2 regions of the Xanthomonas sp. NCPPB 1132 genome follow, and region 1 is predicted to be linked to the other one. Evidence: predicted binding sites of a transcription regulator. Region 1 holds the regulator's gene; the other holds the start of a gene.
What was found. The regulator FliA, encoded in region 1, starts transcription of late flagellar genes. The targets are predictions, from matches to a motif close to TAAAGTTTNNCNNNCNNNGGCCGATAA.

Region 1 (5,664 bases):
GATCACGAAAAACCAGACACGACACCGCGGCCCGCCACGTATCGGCACCGATCACGCATCCATTCCCCATTCCCCATTCCCCATTCCCGGCTCCCACCCATGAAGATCAAACGCTTTGTCGCCCCCGACATGCGCACCGCCTTCCGGATGGTGCGCGACGAGCACGGGCCGGATGCGGTGATCCTGTCCAATCGGCGTACCGACGAGGGCATCGAGATCGTCGCCGCCAGCAACTACGACGAGGCCCTGGTGCAGCGGGCGCTGGATGCGGTGCGCCCGGACGAGGCGCCGCGCGCCGCGGCCGCGCAGGCAGCGGCCGCTCCCGCCCCGCGCGCTGCACGGAGCGACAGCGCCGCCGCCAGCCCGGCGATGGCGATGATGGCCGCGATCAGCGAGCGCCGCGGCAGTGCCGCGCCGGCCGCTCCCGCCGCACGGCCGCTGACCCAGCCGGCCGCCCTGGCCGCCTCGGCGATGCCCGCCGCGGCCGCCCCGGCTGCCGCCGCACGCCAGGCCGCCCCGGCCAAGGCCGCGGCACCGGTCACCGGCCGCGCCGACTTCAGCATCCCCGAGGACGTGTTCCGCAACGCCCCGATCAGCGTACCCATGCCCAGCCCGTTCGCCGCCGCAACCCCGGCCCCGGCCCCGGCCGCGGAGGCCATGCCGGCCTGGCGCGACGACGTCGCCGCGGTGGCGCTGACCCCGCTGGCGAGCCCGAGCACGGCTCCGGCCCCGGCCGCGCCGAGCGTGGCCAAGGCCGACGCGCCGGCCGCTGCCGGAATCCCGGCGGCCGCCACGCTGGCGGCGGTGCCGACCTTCCCCGCCCCGCAGAACGACGAACAATTGACGCAGCTGCGCGACGAACTGGCGCTGATGCGGCAGATGATCGAGCGCGAGATGAACCGCCTCACCGACGAGCGCCTGCGCGGCTCGCCGGTGCGCGCCCAGGCGCTGGAGCTGATGGACGACTACGGCTTCGACAGCGGCATCACCCGCGACGTGGTCATGCAGATCCCCGCCGACCTGGAGCTGCACCGCGGCCGCGGGCTGATGCTGGGCCTGCTCTCCAAGCGCCTGCCGATCGCCGCGCTGGACCCGCTCGAGGAAGGCGGCGTGATCGCCCTGATCGGCCCGACCGGCGCCGGCAAGACCACCACCATCGCCAAGCTGGCCTCGCGCTTCCTGGAGCGCCATGCCGCCCGCGACGTGGCCCTGGTCACCACCGACACCATCCGCGTCGGCGGCCGCGAACAGTTGCACAGCTACGGCCGCCAGCTCGGCATCGCCGTACACGAGGCCGACAGCGACGCCGCGCTGCAGCAGCTGCTGGAGCGGCTGGCCGACTACAAGCTGGTGCTGATCGACACCGCCGGCATGGGCCAGCGCGACCGCGCCCTGGCTGCCCAGCTGCACTGGCTGCGCGCCTCGCGGGTGGTCCGATCCTTACTGGTACTCCCCGCCAACGCCCATTTCTCCGACCTGGACGAGGTGGTGCGCCGGTTCGCCGGCGCCGACCCACAGGGGGTCATCATGACCAAGTTGGACGAGACCGGGCGGTTCGGCAGTGCCTTGTCGGTGGTCGTGGACCACCGCCTCCCCATCACCTGGGTGACCGATGGACAGCGTGTGCCGGACGACCTGCACCGCGCCAACGCCGCCAGCCTGGTATTGCGCCTTGAAGATTTGCGGCGCGCTGCCGATAAGCCCTGTACTCCGGAGCAGACCCATGCCGTCGCGTGACTACGTCAATCTGACCAATGCCTTCCCCCTGTCGGCGACGCGCAGCGAACCGCTGGGTCCGGTGCGCACCATCGCCGTGACCGGCGGCAAGGGCGGCGTGGGCAAGACCAACATCTCGGTGAACCTGTCCATGGCGCTGGCCGACATGGGCAAGCGCACCCTGCTGCTGGACGCCGACCTGGGCCTGGCCAATGTCGACGTGCTGCTGGGGCTGACCCCCAAGTTCACCGTGGCCGACCTGGTGGCCGGGCGCTGCACCCTGGAAGAGGTGCTGATCGACATGCCCAACGGGCTGATGGTGGTGCCCGCCGCCTCCGGCCGCCGCTACATGGCCGAGCTGCCGCCGGCCCAGCACGTGGGCCTGGTCAACGTGTTCTCGGAACTGCAGCGCGAGCTGGACGTAATGATCGTCGACACCGCCGCCGGCATCACCGACAGCGTGCTGACCTTCTGCCAGGCCGCGCAGGACGCGGTGGTGGTGGTCTGCGACGAGCCGGCCTCGATCACCGACGCCTACGCCCTGATCAAGGTCCTCTCGCGCGAGCGCGGGGTGGACCGGGTGCAGATCGTCGCCAACATGGTCCGCGACCTCAACGAAGGCCGCCTGCTGTACGACAAGCTCAGCCGGGTCTGCGAGAAGTTCCTCGGCGATGTGTCGCTGAACTACCTGGGCTGCGTGCCGCAGGACGACTGGCTGCGCCTGTCGGTGCAGCGCCAGCAGCCGGTGGTCAAGGCCTACCCGTCCAGCCCGTCGGCGCAGGCGATCTCCGAGATCGCCCGGCGCACCGCGCGCTGGCAGGCGCCGACCGCCCCGCGCGGCAACGTCGAGTTCTTCGTCGAACGCATCATCCAGCGCGGGGTGGCCGCATGAACGCCGCCGCCCACTACCGCGCCGTCCAGCGCAACAGCGCCAACGACTACATCACCCAGCACTCGGACCTGGTCCGGCGCATCGCCCACCACCTGGCGGCGCGGCTGCCGGCCAGCGTCGAGATCGACGATCTGATCCAGGCCGGCATGATCGGCCTGATCGAGGCCTCGCGCAGCTACGACGCCGAACAGGGCGCCTCGTTCGAGACCTACGCCTCGATCCGCATCCGCGGCGCGATGATCGACGAGATCCGCCGTGGCGACTGGGTGCCGCGCTCGGTGCACCGCCGCGCCCGCGACGCCGCCTCGGCGATCCGCAAGATCGAACAGAGCACCGGCCGCGCCGCCGCCGCCAACGAAGTGGCCGCGGCGATGGACATGCCGCTTCCCGAATACCTGCGTTTGATGGAAGATGCCGCCCGCGGCCAGGTGCTGAGCCTGGAGTCGCGCATCGAGGACCATGGCGAGCTGGATACCATCGCCAAGGGCGGACCCAATCCGCAGCAGATGCTCGAGCGCAGCGAATTCGGCCGCGAGCTGGGCAAGGCGATCGCGCAGTTGCCCGAACGCGAGCAGTTGGTGCTGTCGCTGTACTACGAGCAGGAATTGAACCTCAAGGAAATCGGCGCGGTGCTCGGGGTCAGCGAGTCGCGCGTGTGTCAGATCCATGGCCAGGCCACGGTACGGTTGCGCGGACGCCTGAAGGCGTTCGAGGTCGCCGATGCCGGTCTGGAAGACGAAGAATAGGAACCCTCAGGAGTCAGTGGTGAACAAGAACATGCGGATTTTGATCGTGGACGATTTCTCGACGATGCGACGCATCGTCAAGAATCTGCTCGGCGATCTGGGCTTCACCAATACCGCCGAGGCCGAAGACGGCAACAGCGCCCTGGCCGCGCTGCGCTCGGCGCCGTTCGAGTTCGTGGTCACCGACTGGAACATGCCGGGCATGACCGGCATCGATCTGCTGCGCAACATCCGCGCCGACGACAAGCTCAAGCACCTGCCGGTGCTGATGGTCACCGCCGAGGCCAAGCGCGAGCAGATCATCGAGGCCGCGCAGTGCGGCGTGAACGGCTACATCATCAAGCCGTTCACCGCGCAGACGCTGCAGGAGAAGCTGGGCAAGATCTTCGAACGCCTGGGAGCGACCGCCTAAATGGAAGCCACCGCCGAACGTACCGCCCTGATCGAACGCCTGCAAGGCGCGCTGGACGCGCTGGAAAACGGCGACGAGGCCGGCTGGCGCAGGGAGATCGACACCCTCGCCGCCTGGCGCACGCGGCCGATGATGCAGGGCCTGAGCCGGCTCGCGCGCGATCTTGGGCAGGCGCTCGGCGAACTGCCGGTGGTGCCCAGCGAGGCCGGCGAGCTGGACGACGCCTGCTCGCGCCTGGACCACGTGGTGGAGATGACCGAACAGGCCAGCCACCGCACCCTGGACCTGGCCGAGGAATGCCGTGCGCTGGCCGACCAGCTCGCCGCCGGCGGCCTCAGCGGCGACCAGGGCGAGATCCTCGACAAGATCCGCCACAACCTCACCGAAATGGCCCTGGCGCAGAGCTTCCAGGACCTGACCGGGCAGATCATCCGCCGCGTTGCCGGCATCGTGCGCCGCGTGCACGAGGGCTTCGGCGCGTTGGGTCTGCCGCCGAAGGAAGAAAACAGGAAGGCCGACGGCAGCCTGGCCGGCCCGGCCCTGCCCGGCCTGGACCGCCACGGCGTGTCGCAGCACGACGCCGACGACCTGCTGTCCGGACTAGGACTGTAACTTTATGAGCGCCGTACCCGACGACATCGCTGCCGACTTCATCATCGAGGCCCAGGAAATCCTGGACCGGCTCGGCGAGCAGTTGGTGTCGCTGGAGCAGGCGCCCGAGGACAGCGGCCAGCTCAACGCCGTGTTCCGCGGTTTCCACACGCTCAAGGGCGGCGCCGGCTTCCTGGCGATCAACGCCATGGTCGAGCTGTGCCACGCCGCGGAGGAAACCCTGGGCATGGCCCGCGCCGGCCAGGCCACCCTGCAGGCGCGGCACTTCGACGCCGCCCAGCAGTCGCTGGACTACCTGCAGTCGATGCTCGACGCCTTCGGCAGCGGCCAGGAGCCGCCGCGCGCGCCGCCGGAGCTGATCGCGCAGTTCGACGCGCACGGCGACGCCGCGCCGGCACCGGCACCGGCCAAGAGCGCCGCGCCGGCGCCCGCCGTAGCAGCGGCCGCCATCCCGGCCACCGCCGCGGCTGCGGGAGACCTGATCAGCGACGACGAATTCGAGGCGCTGCTGGACCAGTTGCACGGCGATGCGCCGCCGGCGGCCACGCCGCAGGCGCTGCAGCCGGCGCCGCGTGCGCCCAGCGCCGCGCCCAAGGCCGCGGCCGCCCCGGCCAAGGCCGCCGAGCCCGAGCACACCGTGCGCGTGGACACCAAGCGCCTGGACGCGATCGTCAACCTGATCGGCGAACTGGTGCTCTCGCGCAACCGTCTCAAGACCCTGCGCGTGCGCCTGCGCGACGAGGAACTGGACCGCGCGGTCAGCAGCCTGGACATCGCCACCGCGCGCCTGCAGTCGGCGGTGATGCGCACGCGCATGCAGCCGGTCGGCAAGGTGTTCTCGCGCTTCCCCAAGGTGGCGCGCGACGTCGCCCGCTCGCTCAACAAGGAAGTGGAGCTTGAGCTGATCGGCGCCGACACCGAACTGGACCGCAACCTGGTCGAGGCGCTGGCCGATCCGCTGGTGCACCTGGTGCGCAACGCGATCGACCACGGCATCGAAGCCCCGGCCCTGCGCGAAGCCACCGGCAAGCCGCGCGGCGGCCATGTGCGCCTGTCGGCGCAGCAGGAAGGCGACTACGTCAGCATCGAGGTGCAGGACGACGGCGCCGGCATCGACCCGGAACGGCTGCGCGCCAAGGCCCGCGAGAAGGGCCTGATCGACCCCGAGGCCGCCGCCCGCCTGACCACCGAGGAATGTCTGCACCTGGTGTTCCTGCCCGGCTTCTCGACCAAGTCCGAGGTCACCGACATCTCCGGCCGCGGCGTCGGCATGGACGTGGTGCAAT
Region 2 (5,664 bases), 1.9 Mb from region 1:
GGTACGCCACAATAGCCGCCCCATCGCGCCGGCCGGCGCGCTGCAACCTGACGAGGAGCGGTTCGATGTTCGTGGTGTGCGGAGAGGCCTTGTACGACATCTTCATCGACGGCTACGCCGGCACCTCGGTCGCGATGACCGCGCGCCAGGGCGGTTCGCCGTTCAACGTGGCGATCGGCCTGGCCCGCCTGGGCGCGCCGTCGGCGCTGTTCACCGGCCTGTCCACCGATCCGCTCGGCCGCCAGCTGCGCGCCACCCTCGAAGGCGAAGGCGTGGCCCTGGACTACTGCATCGACAAGCGCGAGGCGACCACCCTGGTGATGGTCGCGCTGGACGCGAGCGGCGTGCCCAACTATGCCTTCTACGGCACCGGCTGCGCCGATCGCGCGCTGACCGAGGCCGACCTGCCGGCGCTGGACGCGCGCGTCGGCGGCCTGCATTTCGGCTCCTACACCCTCGTCGCCGAGACCACCGCCAGCACCTTCCAGGCGCTGGCCGAACGCGAGCGCGGGCAGCGGCTGATCTCGCTGGACCCGAACGTGCGGCCGACGGTGGAGCCGGACATGGCGGTGTGGCGCGCGCGGCTGGCGCGCTGGATCGCGCTGGCGCACGTGGTCAAGGTCAGCCAGGAGGACATCGAGCTGCTGTATCCGCAGCAGGATCCGTTCGCCGTCGCCCGCAGCTGGCTGCAGCAGGGCCCGTCGCTGGTGGTGATGACCCTGGGCAGCGACGGCGCGGTGGCCTGGCGCGGCGACAGCGAGGCGCGCGTGCCCGGCCGCGTGGTGCAGGTGGCCGACACCGTCGGCGCTGGCGACAGCTTCCAGGCGGCGCTGCTGCAGCAGTTGCCCAATCCGGCCGCGCTGGCGGCGCTGGGCAGCGAGCCCGCCGCGCTGGAACGCCTGCTGCAGTTCTGCGTGGCCGCCGCGGCGATCAACTGCACCCGCGCCGGCGCCAACCCGCCCCGTCTGGACGAGGTCCGCGCCGCGCTCTGACGTCGGCCGACAATGTGCACGCAGCGCGCGCGGCCGAGTTGCCTAAGATGAGCCGGCCGTCCACCCCGCCGCATCCACCAGGAGACCTGCCTTGATCGAGCTGTCCGACATCGCCGTGCGCCTGGGCATCGCTGCGCTTGCAGGCGCGGCTATCGGGTTGAACCGCGACCTGCATGGCAAGCCGATCGGCATCCGCACGCTGGGCCTGGTCGGCCTGGCCACTGCGATGGTGGTGCTGTTGGCCGACCCGCTCGGCAAGGGCGGCTTCACCGACGCCGGCAGCCGCGTCATCCAGGGCATCCTGACCGGCATCGGCTTCCTCGGTGCCGGCGTCATCTATCACGTCGAGAAGCACGTGCGGGTCCACGGCCTGACCAGCGCTGCCTGCGTCTGGCTCACCGCCTGCGTCGGCATCATGTGCGGCGCCGGCCAGTGGCAGATCGTGGCGGTGTCGCTGGTCATCGCCTTCGTCATCCTGCTGTTCGGCGGGCGCGTCGAACGCGCCTTGCACGCGCTCCTGGGCGGCAGGCCGGCGCATGACACCCCGCCGGATCAGTCGTCGGACAAGGGCCCGCACCAGCCGGGCAAGTAGCTCGCGTCCCTGCTCTTGGCCAGCGCGAGCGCGGTTTCCACGGCGCGGGCGAAATCCTCCTTGATGTCGCGGCGCCGCAGCCGGCGGCGGAACAGGTCGGCCCACAGGAATTCGCTGAACGGCGTGGTGTCCTTGGCGTAGCCGCCCGCGCGCCGCACCTCCCCGGCCAGGCTGCGGTAGGGATCGTCCTTCAGGTCGGCGATCGACGTCGGCATGTCCTTGAACGGGCGGCGCTCGCCCTTGGCGTCGTAGGGATAGGCGCAGCGGCGATGATCCAGCACGCTCCACAGCGCGCCCTTGTCGACCACGCTGAGGTCGGCGATCACCGTGACCAGGATGTCCTTCACCCCTTCGTCGTGCAGCGCCCGCGCCAGGTGGTGGTGATCAACCACGTAGTACTTGCCGTCCGGCCCCAGCACCACCGGGATCATGTGCGTGCCGAGCAGCTCGGCCTGCTTGTGCTTGGACGCATGCGCACGCCAGCGCCTACGCTTCTCCTTGACCTCGCGCATGCCCACGGTCATCTGCGTGGGCCGCAGGGACAGGATCGGGACCGGGTGCAGCAGGGGTTCGCGGGAATCGGCCATGCGCAGTCTCCGTGGAGGTGGTGGGCGCGCCGCGGCAGGCGCGGCCGACAGAGTGCCAGCGTCGTGCGCGTTCTGCACAGCGCCGTGGCACGCCCGATCTTTCGGAAGCCAGGTGTTGCTCCCCTCTCCCTCCGGGAGAGGGGTTGGGGGTGAGGGTGCGACGGCTAGGGAACCTCGTCCCCCAGACACCTCCCTAGCGCCCCAACCCTCATTCGCCCCTTCGGGGCACCTTCCCCCGAAAAGGGGGCCATGGTCCCGAAGGGAGAAGGGAAGGGCCGCCGTGCTCACGAGTTCCGCCGCCGGCCACGCCACTCCCCTCTCCCTCAGGGAGAGGGCCGGGGGTGAGGGTACGGCCGCCATGGAATCCTCTTCACAGACCCACCGCCCGCCCGCTCAAGCGCGCGCCGCCGGCGCCGATATCCAGATCCTGAGCGCCAGCATGGGCGGCGCATTGACCTGGGGAGGAGCCGGCTGGCATGTCGGACCAACGCGACGAGCCGCCGATCAGCGGACTGCGCAAGCTGCTGTCGCCGCGTCGGCGCGATCCGGCGGCGACCGCGACGCTGCCGGCCCGCGCGCAGGGCCACGGGCACAAGCACGGCCACGCGGCGCCGCCTGCAGAGGCGGCGACCGACCCGGCCGCCGCCACGGCCGCGCTGATCCGCCTGTTCCAGCAGGCGCACGAGCCACTGGGCCTGCTCGGCGCCTTCGCCGACGGCATGGCCGCGCTGCACGGCGAACTGGGCGACATGGGCCGGCGCCTGCAATCGGCGGCGAGCAGCGGCGACTGGCCCAGCTATGGCCGCGCACTGCGCCAGCTGATCGACAAGTACATCCGCACCATCGACGTCGACGACCCGCTGGCCGGGCCCAGCGACAGCGAGCGCCTGCGCGACCTGCTGCGGCAGACCGTGGCCGGCGCGCTGGCGGCACTGCTGCACACCCTGCCCGAACTGGCCGGCGAGGCCGAGGCCAGCGGCGAGGCGCTGCGCCAGTGGCGCCCCGGGCAACCGCTGGAGCCGGTGGCGCAGCAGGTGCGCGAGCTGTGCCACCAGATCGCGTTGCGCGCCAACGACGGCCAGGAGCAGCAGGCGCTGTTGCTGAGCCTGTTCGACCTGCTGCTGGAGAACGTCGGCGAACTGCTCGACGACACCAGCTGGCTGCAGGGCCAGATCGCGGTGGTGCGCGACCTGATCGCCGGGCCGCTGGACCGCTACTCGATCGAGGAGGCGCGCGGCAGCCTGCGCGAGGTGATCTACAAGCAGGGCCTGCTCAAGCAGGGCATCGCCGAATCCAAGGAGGCGATGAAGGACCTGATGCTGACCTTCGTCGCGGACCTGGACGGCATGGCCGCCAGCACCGGCGAATTCCACGACCGCATCGCCGACTACTCGCAGACCATCCGCGACGCGCGCAGCATCGCCGACCTCAACCGCCTGCTGCAGGAAGTGCTGCAGGACACCAGCCACGTGCAGGAGCAGGCGCTGCGCGCGCGCGATCACCTGATCGCCGCACGCCAGGAGGTGGAGGCGGCGGAGCAGCGCATCCTGCGCCTGGAGCAGGAACTGCAGGACGTCAGCGGCCTGGTGCGGGTCGACCAGCTCACCGGCGCGCTCAACCGCCGTGGGCTGGAGGACCTGTTCGCGCGCGAGCTGGTGCGTACCGAACGCAGCGCGCAGCCGCTGTGCGTGGCGATGCTGGACCTGGACGATTTCCGCAAGCTCAACGAAACCTTTGGCCACCCCGGCGGCGACAGCGCCCTGCGCCACCTGGTGGAAGTGGCGCGCACCACCTTGCGCGCCAGCGATGCCATCGCCCGCTTCGGCGGCGAGGAATTCGTGCTGCTGATGCCGGACTGCACGATCTTCGAGGCCAGTGCGGCGGTGACCCGCGTGCAGCGCGCGCTGGCCCAGCGCGCGGTGGTGCACGAAGACCAGCGGGTGTTCGTCAGCTTCAGCGCCGGCGTGGCGCTGCGCCAGCCCGGCGAAGCGCAGGACGCGCTGATCCGCCGCGCCGACCGTGCGCTGTACGAGGCCAAGAAGGCCGGCAAGAATCGGGTGGTATCGGCAGACTAGCTGGCGCCGGCGTGGCCGGCGCGGGATTGGGGAGTCGGGATTGGGGATGCGCAAAAGCGGGAATGCGCACCGCTGTTACGAATCTCGAATCTCGAATCCCTATTCCCGCACCTTCTTGATCCCTAACACCACCGCCAGCACCAAGGCGCCGGCCACGATTCCCACCAAGGCGTTGCCCAGCGCAAGCACCAGGCTGCCCAAACCGCCGCTCGGGGCGATGCCCTGCAAGGCGTGATGCAGCGGGCCGATGCTGTGCACCAGGATGCCGCCGCCGACCAGGAACATCGCCGCGGTGCCGGCGACCGACAGCGTGCGCATCAGCCACGGCGCCAGCCACAGGATGCCGCGGCCGACCGTCGCGGCGGCGGCGCCCTTGCGGCTCAGGTACAAGCCCAGGTCGTCGAGCTTGACGATGCCGGCGACCAGCCCGTAGACGCCGGCGGTCATCGCCAGCGCGATCGCCACCAGCACCGCGAGCTGCTGCACGAACGGCACGCCGGCGACCACGCCCAGCGACAGCACGATGATTTCGGCCGAAAGGATGAAGTCGGTGCGGATCGCGCCCTTGACCTTGTCCTTCTCCAGCGCCACCACGTCCACCTGCTGGTCGGCCAGCGCCTGCACCTGCTGCGCGTGACGTGCCGCGTCCTCTTCCTTCGAATGCAGGAAACGGTGCGCCAGCTTCTCCACGCCCTCGAAGCACAGGAAGGCGCCGCCGATCATCATCAGCGGGGTGATCGCCCACGGCAGCCAGGCGCTGATCGCCAGCGCCGCCGGCACCAGGATCGCCTTGTTCAGCAGCGAGCCCTTGGCCACCGCCCACACCACCGGCAGTTCGCGGTCGGCGTTCACCCCGGTCACCTGCTGCGCGTTCAGCGCCAGGTCGTCGCCGAGCACGCCGGCGGTCTTCTTGGCCGCGACCTTGGTCAACAGCGACACGTCGTCGAGCAGGGTGGCGATGTCGTCGAGCAGGGTGAACAGGCTGGCGCCGGCCATGCGGGGATTCCATTCGGGATGAGCGGCGATTCTCGCCGATTCCGCCGGCCACGTGCGTGAGCGGTGCCGCCTCAGCCGCGCATAACGCCGGCTCGGCTACCGTGCGCGGCAGGCCCGCATTGCCCGCGAAGGAGACCCGAATGGACCAGTTCCTCACCGCCCCCCGCGCCATCGTCGACGACGTGCTCGCGGCCGCGGCCATGCTGCAACCGCTGCGGCTGTCCGAGACCGACAGCGGCACCCGCATCGTGCTGCAGGCAGCGCGCGATCCGCGCCAGGTCGCGGTGCTGTCCGGCGGCGGCGCCGGGCACGAGCCGGCGCATGCCGGCTTCGTCGGCCCGGGCATGCTCAGCGGCGCCATCGCCGGCGACCTGTTCGCCTCGCCCGGGGTGGAGGCGGTGCTGGCGGCGATCCGCGCCTGC

Region 2: the regulator FliA is predicted to act here: its motif matches at 2,565-2,591, upstream of AC1G9L_RS18840 (GGDEF domain-containing protein).

Annotation. Positions count from the first base shown of each region.
Region 1 covers NZ_CM152819.1:2,507,325-2,512,988, reverse strand. Annotated here, with positions in the region: gene flhF (flagellar biosynthesis GTPase FlhF) at 100-1,737, shown strand; gene AC1G9L_RS10610 (MinD/ParA family ATP-binding protein) at 1,724-2,608, shown strand; gene AC1G9L_RS10605 (RNA polymerase sigma factor FliA) at 2,605-3,354, shown strand; gene cheY (chemotaxis response regulator CheY) at 3,374-3,766, shown strand; gene AC1G9L_RS10595 (protein phosphatase CheZ) at 3,767-4,378, shown strand; gene AC1G9L_RS10590 (chemotaxis protein CheA) at 4,383-5,664, shown strand, end outside.
Region 2 covers NZ_CM152819.1:4,387,779-4,393,442, forward strand. Annotated here, with positions in the region: gene AC1G9L_RS18825 (carbohydrate kinase family protein) at 66-992, shown strand; gene AC1G9L_RS18830 (MgtC/SapB family protein) at 1,084-1,584, shown strand; gene AC1G9L_RS18835 (ParB-like protein) at 1,545-2,171, opposite strand; gene AC1G9L_RS18840 (GGDEF domain-containing protein) at 2,648-4,246, shown strand; gene AC1G9L_RS18845 (DUF808 family protein) at 4,346-5,242, opposite strand; gene AC1G9L_RS18850 (dihydroxyacetone kinase subunit DhaK) at 5,383-5,664, shown strand, end outside.